DNA from 3 places in the Comamonas sp. HJ-2 genome. Region 1 is predicted to be linked to each of the others. Evidence: predicted binding sites of a transcription regulator. Region 1 holds the regulator's gene; each other region holds the start of a gene.

Region 1 (4,002 bases):
GCCGGGAGCACAGCCCAAGCCTGCAACACCTGCCACGCAGCTGCGCCAGAGCATGACGCTGGGCGGTGAGAAAGCCGACGAGAAGAAATGAGCGAGCCGACTTTCTCCAGCAGCCGCAGCGGCGAGTCCGACAGCCGCCTGGAGGCCAAGCATCTGGCCAAGTCCTACGGCAGCCGCAAGGTGGTCAAGGATGTGTCCCTGTCCGTGCAAAAAGGCGAGGTGGTCGGTTTGCTCGGCCCCAACGGTGCAGGCAAGACCACATCGTTCTACATGATCGTGGGCCTGGTGCGCAGCGACGGCGGCGAGATCTTCATCGACGGCCAGCCGGTGGGCGGCATGCCGATTCACCAGCGTTCGCGCCTGGGCCTGTCCTATCTGCCTCAGGAAGCCTCCATCTTTCGCAAGCTCAGCGTGGAAGACAATGTGCGCGCCGTGCTGGAGCTGCAAAAGGACGAGCAGGGCAAGACGCTGACGCGCGACGAGATCGAAAAGCGCCTCACGGGCCTGCTGCAGGAGCTGCGCGTGGAGCATCTGCGCCAGTCGCCGGCGCTGGCGCTGTCCGGCGGTGAGCGCCGTCGCGTGGAAATTGCCCGCGCCCTGGCCACGCAACCGCGCTTCATTCTGCTTGACGAGCCGTTTGCCGGCATCGACCCGATCGCGGTGATCGAGATCCAGCGCATCATCGGCTTCCTCAAGGAGCGCGGCATCGGCGTGCTGATCACCGACCACAATGTGCGCGAGACGCTCGGCATCTGCGACCACGCCTTCATCATCAGCGACGGCCATGTGCTGGCCGAAGGCACGCCCGAGGAGATCGTGGAGAACGCCGATGTGCGCCGCGTCTATCTGGGCGAACATTTCAGAATGTGATGACCCCCACGCTCCCTCACTTTGTGTGGTCGCTGTCCCCGGAAGGGGCCCTGACCGGCTGCGCCGGGGTTTGCCCTGGGGCGGCCCGGCGGCAAGTCCATAGCACTGCGCGCGTTTGCGATGATTGTCTGGGAGCCGCGCCTCGATGAAGCCAGGTCTCTCGCTACGCGTTTCGCAGCATTTATCGCTTACGCCGCAGCTGCAGCAATCCATTCAGCTGCTGCAGCTCTCCACCCTGGAGCTGGCGCAGGAAGTCGAGCAGATGCTGGTCGACAACCCTTTTCTGGAACGTGCGGGCGATGAGGCAGAAACTGCGGGGGATGCTCCTGTAGATGTAGCTGCTAGCGCCAGTGAATACAGCACTTCAGATGGTATTCATGCTGAAAGAGATGCATCGCAAGCGCAACAAGCTACTGAAACGGTAGCGGAGACATCAAACCCCGAAACCCCGGAAACGCTGAACTGGGAGGCCGACGGCATGGACGGCCAGGACGGGGAATGGGGCGGCGAATCCAGCAGCGAGTGGGATACGCCCTCGGCCAGCAGCTCCACGCGCAACCGCGACGGCGATGACGAAACCGATGCCATCGATCTGGCGCGCGAGCACCAGAGCCTGACCGACTTTCTGCACCGTCAGGCGCTGAGCCTGCATCTTGGTGCGGCGGACATGGCTGCACTGCGCTTTCTCATCGAGTCGCTCAGCGACGACGGCTATCTCGAGGATTCCCTGCAGGAGTTGGCGCAGAGCCTGGCTGGCGACGACTTGGAGGAGCGCGAGGAGCTGGAGCAGCACTTTGCCATTGCGCTGAAGCTGCTGCAAAGCCTGGAGCCCGTGGGTGTGGGCGCGCGCGATCTGGCCGAGTGCCTGCAGCTGCAGCTGCGCGATCTGATCCGCACGGCCGAGGACGAGGGCACGACCGAGGCGCATATGAGCCGGCTGCTGCTGGCGCAGGCCATCTGTGCCCAGCCCATGGACCTGCTGGCGCGGCGCGATCTGCGCAAGCTCACCAGCCTGTGCGGTGCGCGAGAGGAGCAACTGCGCGAAGCCATGGCCCTGATCGCCAGGCTGGAGCCGCGTCCGGGGCGCCGCTTTGTCGACGTGGAACGCCATATCGTGGTGCCCGATGTCATCGTGCGCCCGGTGCGGTCCGGCTCGGGCCGGGTGGACTTCTCCGTGCAGCTCAACCCCGAGGTCATGCCGCGTCTGCGCGTGCACGACATCTATGCCAGCGTGCTGCGCCGCCACAAGAACAGCGACGGCCATGCGGCGCTGCAGCAGCAACTGCAGGAGGCGCGCTGGTTCATCAAGAACATCCAGCAGCGCTTCGACACCATCTTGCGTGTTTCCGAAGCCATCGTGGAGCGGCAGAAGAACTTCTTTGTGCATGGCGAGCTGGCCATGCGCCCGCTGGTGCTGCGCGATATCGCCGACACCCTGGGCCTGCACGAGTCCACCATCAGCCGCGTGACCACGGCCAAGTACATGGCCACGCCCCAGGGTACCTTCGAGCTCAAGTATTTCTTCGGTTCGGGCCTGGGCACGGAAACCGGCGGCAGTGCTTCCAGCACGGCCGTGCGTGCGCTGATCAAGCAGTTTGTCGATGCCGAAGATGCCAGAAAGCCGCTGTCGGACGCCAAGCTGGCCGATATGCTCAAGGAGCAGGGCATCGAGTGCGCGCGCCGCACCGTCGCCAAATACCGCGAGCAGCTCAAGATACCGACGACCACGCTGCGCAAGGCGCTGTAGGGCACCGCAGAAACAAGAAAGCCGCTGATGCATCGCACAGCGGCTTTCTTGTTCTGTATTTAGGGCGGGAGCCTTGATAAGGCATTCCTCAAGCAAGGGGCAGCGAGCAAGAGCCGCCCTTGCGGCGATGCTGCCGTCCCCCTTGGGGGCGCCCGGCCAGGGGAAGGCGCGTAGCGCCTCAGGGGGTTATCAAGAAACCAACCACCAGATAAACCAGACCAGCACGCCGATCATCAGGCCGAACTTGAGGATCTTGTAGAAGGTCGGATTCCAGTCGCGGAAGGCACGGCGGTACTTGCCCGCATAGAACGAGATCTTGAACAGCTTGCTGATCATGCCGCGCGGATCGCCCTCGTTGTTGGGCGAGCTGGCGGCGGCCACCACGTTCTTGCCCAGCCAGTGATTGAGCCACTGGGCAAAGCCATTGGTCATGGGGCGCTCCACATCGCAGAACAGCACGATGCGATTGCCTTCCGAGCGGTTCTCGGCCCAGTGCATAAAGGTCTCGTCGAAGATCACGCCTTCGCCTTCGCGCCAGCTATAGGGCTGGCCGTCGACCTCGATCATGCAGCGGTCGTCGTTGGGCGCCAGCACGGCCAGGTGATAGCGCAGCGAGCCCGCATAGGGGTCGCGGTGCAGATTGAGCTTGGCGCCGGGCGGCAGCTCGGCAAACATGGCGGCCTTGACGCTGGGAATCGATTTCACCAGGGCCGTGGTCTTGGGGCACAACTCCATGGCCGAAGGGTGGGCGTCGCCGTACCACTTGAGGTAGAAGCGCTTCCAGCCGGTCTTGAAGAAGGAGTTGAAGCCTGCGTCGTCGTTGTTGGCTGCGGCCTTGATCTGCATGTTCTTTTGCAGATTGACGGCTTCCTCGCGGATCTCGCGCCAGTTGGCCTGCAGCGGCGCCAGCTCGGGGAAGGTGCTGGTGGGCAGATAGGGCGTGCGCGGCACCTTGCTGAACATCAGCATGAAGACGTTGAACGGCGCTGTGAACGTGGAGTGGTCAAACAATTGCTTGACCACCTTGTGGCGCACCTTGCCGCGCAGATGCATGTACAGCCCGCAGCCAAAGAAGAGCAGCACCAGTGCCAGAACGATAATTTTTGCCATAAGGACCAATTTTACCGGGGGCACCCCGGCGGCCACCATGGGGGCAGGTCAAACAGAACCGGGGTAGGGGAATATCAAAAGCAATAGCTGCCGGCGCTTGACGGCCAAGCGCAGCAGCCGGTCGGGATCAGATACTCAAGGCAGGGCCAGCACGGCGCAGTTGCAAAGGTCGGCGCTCTCGAAGGCTGTTCTGTCGCCGGCTTTGAGGCCCGGTACGGGGAACAGGCGCACCGTCAGCGGCTTGTTGAGGCGAAACGCCATGGTGCCTGTATCGC
Region 2 (4,002 bases), on a different contig from region 1:
CAGCGTCACCACATCGGATTCGTGCAGATAGCTCTGTTGCCGATGCCGGATGGCCTCGGTGATGGCTTCGTCGTGCAGCAATACATTGTTTTCAAAGTTCAGGTCAAAGCTGCGCAGATCGAGATTCGTGGAGCCGATCAGGCTGACCGATCCGTCCAGACACAGGGTCTTGGCATGCAGCAGGCCGGGGCGGAATTCGTGGATATGGACCCCGGCGCTCAGCAGCCGCCAGTAATGGCTGCGGCTGACGGCACCGACTATCCATGAGTCATTGCGGGCGGGCAGGATCAGTGTGACCTGCACCTGGCGCAGCGCGACGGCGCACAAGGCATCTAGCACCGTGCTGTCGGGCACGAAGTAGGGGGTGGAGATCACGACCTCGCGCTGCGCACAGGCCAGCAGGCTGGCAACCAGCTGGGGTGTAGAGCGTGCTCTTTCCGTCGGCCCTTCGGCAATCGCAACGGCATGGAAGCCGTCGTCAGCGGTAGCGCCGGCCTCGGTCTCGGCCTCGGTTGTCGGTGGTGCAAGGCACGCATCGGACTGCGCCCAGTCGCTGGCAAAAGCCTGCTGCATCTGCATGACCACCGGACCCTGCAGGCGCAGCATGATGTCCACCCAGGGGGCATAGCGAGCCTTGATGCGAAAGCCTTCGTCGGCGCAGTTCTGGCTACCGCAATAGTTGATCCTGCCGTCTATGAGCGTGATCTTGCGGTGGTTGCGCAGGTCGATGCGGCTGGTCAGCATGACTTTGAGCAGATTGCTGATGGGCAGGGCAATCGCCAGGTGCACGCCGGCCTGCCGCATCTGCTGCCACAGTGGCGAGCGCGTCAGTGCGCGCGAGCCCAGACCGTCGACCATGGCCCGGCAGGTCACGCCGCGCTGCGCGGCACGCATCAGGGCATGGGCCACATCGGTGCCGGTGCTGTCGTCCAGCCAGATGTAGTGCAGCACATTGATCTCGTGGCGCGCGGCATCCATGTCGGCCAGCATCTGCGCACGGGCATGCGCGCCATCGCGCATGAGCTCGGCCCTGTGGCCGGGCAGCGGTACAAAGCCGTTGATGGACGAGGCATAGCGGAAGGCCGGCAGCCATTGATCGGGAATGGCGGGTCGTGCCTGCGACATGGGGCCGGGTGCGGACGCAAGGGCGCTGCCCCGGGTCTGACAGAACTCGCGCACATTGAGCCTTCTGCGGCCTGGTACACGGCCCAGGGCCACTTCCCCAAACAGGTAGTACAGCAGGCAACTCACATAGGGCAGCAGCACGATGACCATGAGCCAGGCCAGCCGCACATCGGGCCGCATGTCTCTGCGCAGCAGAATGCGCAGGCCGAAGCCGGCAATCAGCAATACATGAAGAGTCAGCAGCAGCCAGGTCATGAATCAGTGCAGCAACGATGGACCTTGTCGAGCATAACGGGCTCAGGCCTGAGCACAAGCTGCCCGTCGTGGTTCTCATGAAACAGGCGCAAAGACCTTGATGGATCAACGCATGCTGCTATCCATCATGAAGCATCGACAGATCGGCATGGCACTGGCATGGAACCTGCTTCCTTTTTTTGTCAAAGCAAACAAGCAGGGGGGAGTGCATGGAAATGGTGCCATTGACTGCCATCGACAAGGCAGATACCGGTTGGGTCATGGTCGCGTCGGCGCTGGTCTTGCTGATGACCTTGCCGGGCATTGCCCTGTTCTATGCGGGGCTGGTGCGGCGCAAGAATGTGGTCAACACCATGGTGGCCGTGTTTGCGGTGGCCTGCGTGGTCACCCTGACCTGGTTCGGCCTGGGCTACTCGCTTGCGTTCACCGCCGAGTCTGCCTGGCTTGGCAATCTGGGACGAGCCTGGTTTGCCTCGCTGCACTTCGATGGCCGGCGCAGCGTGATCTCGGTCAGCCATCTGGCACCGCATCTGCCCGAGGCGGCCTATGCCCTGTTCCAGGCCGCATTCGCCATCATCACCACCTCGCTGATCGTGGGGGCCGTGGTAGAGCGCATGCGCTTTGCGGCCCTGCTGGTGTTTGCCGCGCTGTGGAGCGTGGTGGTCTATGCGCCGGTGGCCCACTGGGTGTGGGAGAGCGGGGGCTGGCTGAACCAGCTCGGTGCACTGGACTTTGCCGGCGGCGCCGTGGTGCATGTGAATGCGGGCGTGGCGGCACTGGTCTGTGCCTTCATGATGGGGCGCAGGCGCGGCTACGGAACCGAGCCATTCGAGCCGCACAGCCTGGGCTGGACGGCCATGGGCACGGCGCTGCTGCTGTTCGGCTGGTTCGGCTTCAACGCGGGATCGGCCCTGTCTGCCGACGGGCGTGCAGCGCTGGCCTTTGTGGTCACTCTCGTGGCGGCAGCGGCTGCCGGTCTGGCATGGATGGTGGTGGAATGGCTGGTTCGCGGCGCTCCGACCTTGCTGGGCCTGCTCTCGGGCATGGTGGGCGGACTGGTGGCCATCACACCGGCTGCCGGCTTTGTGCAGGTGGGCAGTGCGGTGTGGATAGGCTTGATTGCGGGCGCAGTCTGCTTCTGGGGCGCAACCTGGCTCAAGCGCCGTCTCGGGGCCGACGACTCGCTCGATGTGTTCGGCGTGCATGGCGTGGGCGGCATTGCGGGCTCCATTCTCACGGCGGTGTTTGCCGACCCCCTGATTGCGGGCACAGGCGCGACGGTGATGAACCAGTTGATTGCCGTGGCAGCCGTGGCTGCCTACAGCGGCGCAGCCACGGCCGGGGTACTGGTGCTGATCCGTCTGCTGATGCCTTTGCGTGTGGATGCCGTGCAGGAAATGGAGGGCCTGGATATCAGTCTGCATCTGGAGCGTCAGCACTAGTGATCCATCAAAGACAGGAGCGGTGTATGGAGGACAGCGATCGAGTGGCGGTGGCCGCACATCTGCATGTGGTGCTGCGGCGCAGGACGGGCCGGGTGACCGATACCGAATGGATGGCCTGCAACCAGGCCTATGCACAGGCCATGGTGGCTTTTGCGCTGGAGCATGCGCGAGAGCAACAGGACGAGGAGCTGGCGCGCCTGGCCCGGCGTCTGCAGGACAGCTGGAGCGGCGACAAGCCCCGGCATGCAGTGCCTGCCGAGACTGCGCAGAGCGACAGCTCGGTCACCACCAAGGCCGCCGAGATACTGCGCACCTCGGCACGCTATATCGGCGGGCTGCGCTGAGGCACAAGCAGGACCTGAGGCCGGGACGGCACCGGCGCTCAGGCCGATGCCGGCAACGAGCCCGGTCTATGGCTTTTTCAGCTCGGCGATATAGGCTTCGCGAGCCTTGATGCCAGCAGCAGTGAAATCGGTGAACACGCCGTCAATGCCCAGGCGGTAGTAAGCGAGGTATTCCTGTGCAGGGTCACCCTTGAAGATGCCAGCCAGGCGGCTGGCCTCGCTGCGGAAGGTAAAGCTGTGCACCACCAGTCCTGCCTTGTGCGCATTGGCGATCAGGCCCGTGTCCTTCAAGGTGTTCACATCCTTGAGGCCTGCTCCGTCCTTGTAGGGAACGACGGAATGGGCCAGCACCTGGGGTTTCCAGGGGCCGATGCCGTCGGCATAGGTCTTGATCTCGGCCAGGCCTGCCGGTGTCTGCATGACCGCGAAGGTGCGCGCATCGCCTGCCAGCGTCCAGCTATAGGGGCGGCCGCTGATGAAGGTCCATTCGTCGCTGGTGATGTAGCCGACCGAGCCATCCCTGAAGTTGTAGTCATTGCCATCGATCAGCTGCACGCCCTTGGCCTTCATGCCCGCCTTGCGCAGATACTTCAGGCTGTCGGGGTCGAAGCTCTGGATGTAGATGGGCGCGTCCTTGCGGTTGAGCTGGTTCTTCTCGAGCAGCGCCATCACGGCATCCTCGAACGGATGCTCGCCCGTGCCGCAGCTGTTGGCGATGGCCTGCTGGTTGTTCCAGTAAGGGTTCTTGGTCTCGGCGTAGACGGCAATCGTGCGGCCTGCCGCCTTGCCCTTGGCGAGCGCGATATCGATCACATCCTGTGCGCTGATCAGCG
Region 3 (4,002 bases), on a different contig from region 1:
CGGCGTTGCAGTACTTTGTGAAATAAAAAGAACGGTCGTTCTAATTTCCCGGATTTTTGGCTACACTGGCCTCGACTATTAAAGCCCAGGAGACCTTTCATGTCCGATCTGAACGCCCGGTTTGAAGAGACCGTCAAGAATTCCACCTCGCTTGGCGAGCGTCCCGACAACGCCACCTTGCTCAAGATTTATGCCTTGTACAAGCAGGCAACCGAGGGTGACAACGAAGCCAAGAAGCCCAGCTTCACCGACATGGTGGCCCGCGCCAAGTGGGATGCCTGGGCCAAGCTGGAAGGCACAACGCCGGATGAGGCCAAGCAGCAGTACATCGATCTCATCGAGTCGCTGCGCTGATTCGCGCCACCCCTGATCGCCGACAAGGCCCCGGGCTCCGGGGCTTTGTCGTTTCAATTCGGACCACATCACACTGCACCAGAGACGGGGGGGCTGGAAACTGGCGCCCCCCAGCCAGGGACACCGAGGAAGGGCCGCCCCGAAGGTGTCGTCCCCTTGGAGGAAGCGGCAGGGCTGCTCAGGAGGGGTCAGTACCTGTTCGAGAAATTGGCGCTGATGCGCTGACGCAAATATTCCGCCCCTGTGATGGGCGGATATTTTTTGGCCGGCCCTTCTATCACCGCATCCTCATTGGCCTGGCAGAAGAAGGCCAGGCTATAGCGGGCCCCCTGGTACTCATGGGGCTGAGGGTTGCGCACGCGGTGGAAGTTGCTGGGCAGTTGGTCGTCGCTCCAGCGCATCAGCATGTCGCCGATATTGCAGGTGATGACGCCATCCACGGGCTTCACGGGCGTCCATTGCTGGGTCTCGGCCTCCTTGCCGGGCAGCACCTGTAGCCCACCCAGGCCGGCGCGCTGGAACAACAGCGTCAGGCAGTCGAAGTCCGTATGTGCGCCTGCACGCCACAGGCCGATTTCGTCCTTGAGCGCCGGGTCCACTGCAAAGTAATGCAGCATGCGCAGCGTGCTCTGGTAGCTGGGCACGGCGGGGTCATGTGCGCGGGTGAAGAATTCATCGTCAAAGCCCAGCTTGTAGGCAAAGCAGGACAGCAGCTGCATGCCAACCTGCCAGCATTGATGCTCAAAAGCCAGCGTGGCCTGCTTGAAGCCGGGCAACTCCTGCTCGCTGGGCCACAAGCCTTGCATGCGCGGGCGTGTGACCTGATAGGACTCTTTCTGGTCGGGAGTGCGCGTGGAAGGGCGAATCTGCGCCTTGTGCTCCCAGCCTGCATTGCGCGATAGCGGCCATTGCGACTTGGTTTCGGGCGGCAAGGCGAATAGCTGCTCGGCTCTACCGAACGCGGCGTCGATATCGGCCTGGGCAATGTCGTGGCCGGAAACCTGGAAGAAGCCGATTTCTATCGAAGCGCTCCAGATCTGCTCGGCAATCTCCTGCTTGCGCTGCTCGAAGTCGCTGATGTCTATGACGCGAACTTCGCGCGCCGAGGTTTCTGCGCCTTGCCCGCCCATGCGGGCTTCCTTGTCCAGTTCGCCAAGGCTGTAAGAGTGGCTGGTCATGGTCTGCATAAGAATTTCTCTTGCGATGACTTCAGACACCGGTGTTGCCAGTGAGGCTTGGTGCGGGCATCTGAAGTGTGGATACCAGGCGCGGCTGTGTGCCGCACCCACTTCAAGAGCAATGACCCGCGAAGCTGCTGACCGGAGGAAGGTCAGAGCACCGTGCTGAACGCTTCTACTCTTGATTTGAGTGCAGCAAACAGCGTGCCAGCCATTTACCAGGGCGCTGACACTCTTGGTTTTGGTGCATGGCTTCAATCTGGTGCATTGCCGTGCATGAATCCATGCATCCATCTCTTTTGCATGCACTTTGTTGATACCTGGCGAGGCGCAACCCAAAGCAGGCACGCCAATTGCTAGAAGGTTGAACGAGTAGAAGCGTTCAGCCTGCATCCGCGTGCAGTGCCCGGAAATTGCTCAAGTCCTGTCAGCAGCGGCAGCTGCTGGCGTTCCTGTCGCCAGAGACCTGAGAGTTCCACCATGCTACGTCGCCAATTTCTTGCCGCCCTGCCTCTTTGCGGCGCACCCTGGGTTCATGCCCAGGGCAAGTCGCTGACTCCGCTGAAGTTCACGCTGGATTTCCGCGTCAACGGCCAGACGGCGCCGTTCTTTCTGGCCCAGCAAAACGGCTACTACCGCGATGAGGGGCTGGATGTGAGTCTGGACGTAGGGTCGGGCTCGGTGGCTTCGATTACACGTATCGCCAGTGGTGCCTACCAGCTCGGACTGGGCGATATCAGTTCGCTGATCGAGTTCAATGCACAGAACGCCGGCACACCTCGCGTGCAAGCCGTCTACCAGTACTACAACCGCGCGCCCTTTGTGATCATCGGGCGCAAGGACAGAGGCATCACTTCGGACTTCGCAAGTCTCAAGGGCAAGAAGGTGGCTGCAGCGGCAGTGGAGTCCACGCGCCGTGCCTGGCCCATGGTGGCGCGGCGCAAGAATCTGCCCGCCGATCTGTTTGCCTGGTCGACGACGGAGTTCTCGGCACGCGACAACGTCATGGTGCGTGGCGATGTGGATGCCGCCACCTATTTCCATGACTCGGCGGTGTCGCTCTTTGCGCGCCTCAAGCCCGAGGAGCTTTCCATACTGCGCTACAGCGATGCCGGCGTTCATCTGTATGGCAATGCGATTCTCGCGTCCAGCCAGTTGATCGCCGAGAAGCCGCAGGTCGTGGCCGCCTTCCTGCGCGCCACCAACCGGGCGATTGTGGAGTGCCTTGCCAACCCCGCAGCAGGCATTACCGCCGTGCGCCAGCGCGAGCCGATGCTCGATGAGAAGCTGGAGCTGGAGCGCTGGTCCATCACCGCACAGTATGTGGCCGCGGCAGATACGAAAAGCCATGGACTGGGCGATTTCAGCAAGCGTTTGATGGAGCAGCAGTTGGACGGCGTGGTGCAGACCTTTGCGCTCAAGACCACGCCATCTGCCGATGCACTGTTCAACAGCAGCATGCTGCCAGCCAGGTCGGCGCGCATGCTCAAGGCCTGAGGAGGAAGCCTCCATGTCCCTGCCTCAAGCCCAGACCTTGAATGACAGCGATGGCCGCTATCTGCGTGAAGCCATTGCGCTTGCCGATACGGCGCGCGAGCGCGGCAACCGGCCGTTTGGCGCGCTGATCGTGGCGGCCGACGGACGCGTGCTGGCCCGGGCCAGCAATGCCAACGGCGAAAGCGGCGATTGCACGGCCCATGCCGAGCTGTCCGCCATCCGCCTGGCCAGCCCCCTGCATTCACGAGATGAACTGGCCGTCGCCACGCTGTACTCGTCTGCCGAGCCCTGCGTGATGTGTGCCGGCGCGATCTTCTGGTCCGCCATCGGCCGCGTGGTCTATGGCATCGATGCCGAGCGGCTGCGCGTGTTCCGTGGCGAGCGGATCGATCAGAAGGATGCCGAGCTGTCCTGCCGCGATGTGTTTCAGACCGCTTCGCACGCCATCGAATGTATCGGGCCGGCCTTGATCGAAGAGGCCAGCAGTTCACACCAGGGCGCCTGGAAAGTCTGAGCGCCGACACGAACTCAACCGCAATTCATTGACATAGAGAGAGGGAAGCCATCATGCAAACCAAGCGCCTGTTCCTGCAATCCGTTCTGGCCCTGGGCAGCTTTGCCAGCGCCACGGCAGCCTTTGCCGCAACGCCCATCAAATTCCAGCTCGACTGGCGTTTCGAAGGGCCTGCGGCGCTGTTTCTGCAGCCAGTCGCCAAGGGCTATTTCCAGGCCGCAGGGCTCAATGTGACGGTGGATGCCGGCAGCGGCTCGGGCGGCGCCATCCAGCGCGTGGCATCAGGCTCCTACGACATGGGCTTTGCCGATCTGGCCGCGCTCATGGAGTTTCATGCCAACAACCCCGAAGTCAAGGACAAGCCCGTGGCCGTGATGATGGTCTACAACAACACGCCGGCCTCGGTCATGGCGCTCAAGAAGAGCGCCATCGCCAAGCCGGCGGACCTGACGGGCAAGA

The links. The regulator sigma-54, encoded in region 1, starts transcription at its own class of promoters, with help from an activator protein. The targets are predictions, from matches to a motif close to TGGCANGNAANCTGCTTT.
Region 2: ACWGXF_RS05280 (ammonium transporter) is a predicted target of sigma-54. The motif match lies at 1,536-1,553, and genes of this name have one in related genera.
Region 3: ACWGXF_RS11580 (isopenicillin N synthase family dioxygenase) is a predicted target of sigma-54. The motif match lies at 1,725-1,742, and genes of this name have one in related genera.

The regions. Positions count from the first base shown of each region.
Region 1 is NZ_JBSIFD010000022.1:13,369-17,370, forward strand. It holds gene lptA (lipopolysaccharide transport periplasmic protein LptA) at 1-91, shown strand, start outside; gene lptB (LPS export ABC transporter ATP-binding protein) at 88-870, shown strand; gene ACWGXF_RS17785 (RNA polymerase factor sigma-54) at 1,016-2,617, shown strand; gene ACWGXF_RS17790 (aspartyl/asparaginyl beta-hydroxylase domain-containing protein) at 2,807-3,727, opposite strand; gene ACWGXF_RS17795 (DUF711 family protein) at 3,863-4,002, opposite strand, start outside.
Region 2 is NZ_JBSIFD010000004.1:131,482-135,483, reverse strand. It holds gene cls (cardiolipin synthase) at 1-1,380, opposite strand, end outside; gene ACWGXF_RS05280 (ammonium transporter) at 1,590-2,822, shown strand; gene ACWGXF_RS05275 (hypothetical protein) at 2,849-3,169, shown strand; gene ACWGXF_RS05270 (glycerophosphodiester phosphodiesterase family protein) at 3,236-4,002, opposite strand, start outside.
Region 3 is NZ_JBSIFD010000012.1:94,311-98,312, reverse strand. It holds gene ACWGXF_RS11585 (acyl-CoA-binding protein) at 100-354, shown strand; gene ACWGXF_RS11580 (isopenicillin N synthase family dioxygenase) at 543-1,541, opposite strand; gene ACWGXF_RS11575 (ABC transporter substrate-binding protein) at 2,013-3,029, shown strand; gene ACWGXF_RS11570 (nucleoside deaminase) at 3,043-3,543, shown strand; gene ACWGXF_RS11565 (ABC transporter substrate-binding protein) at 3,597-4,002, shown strand, end outside.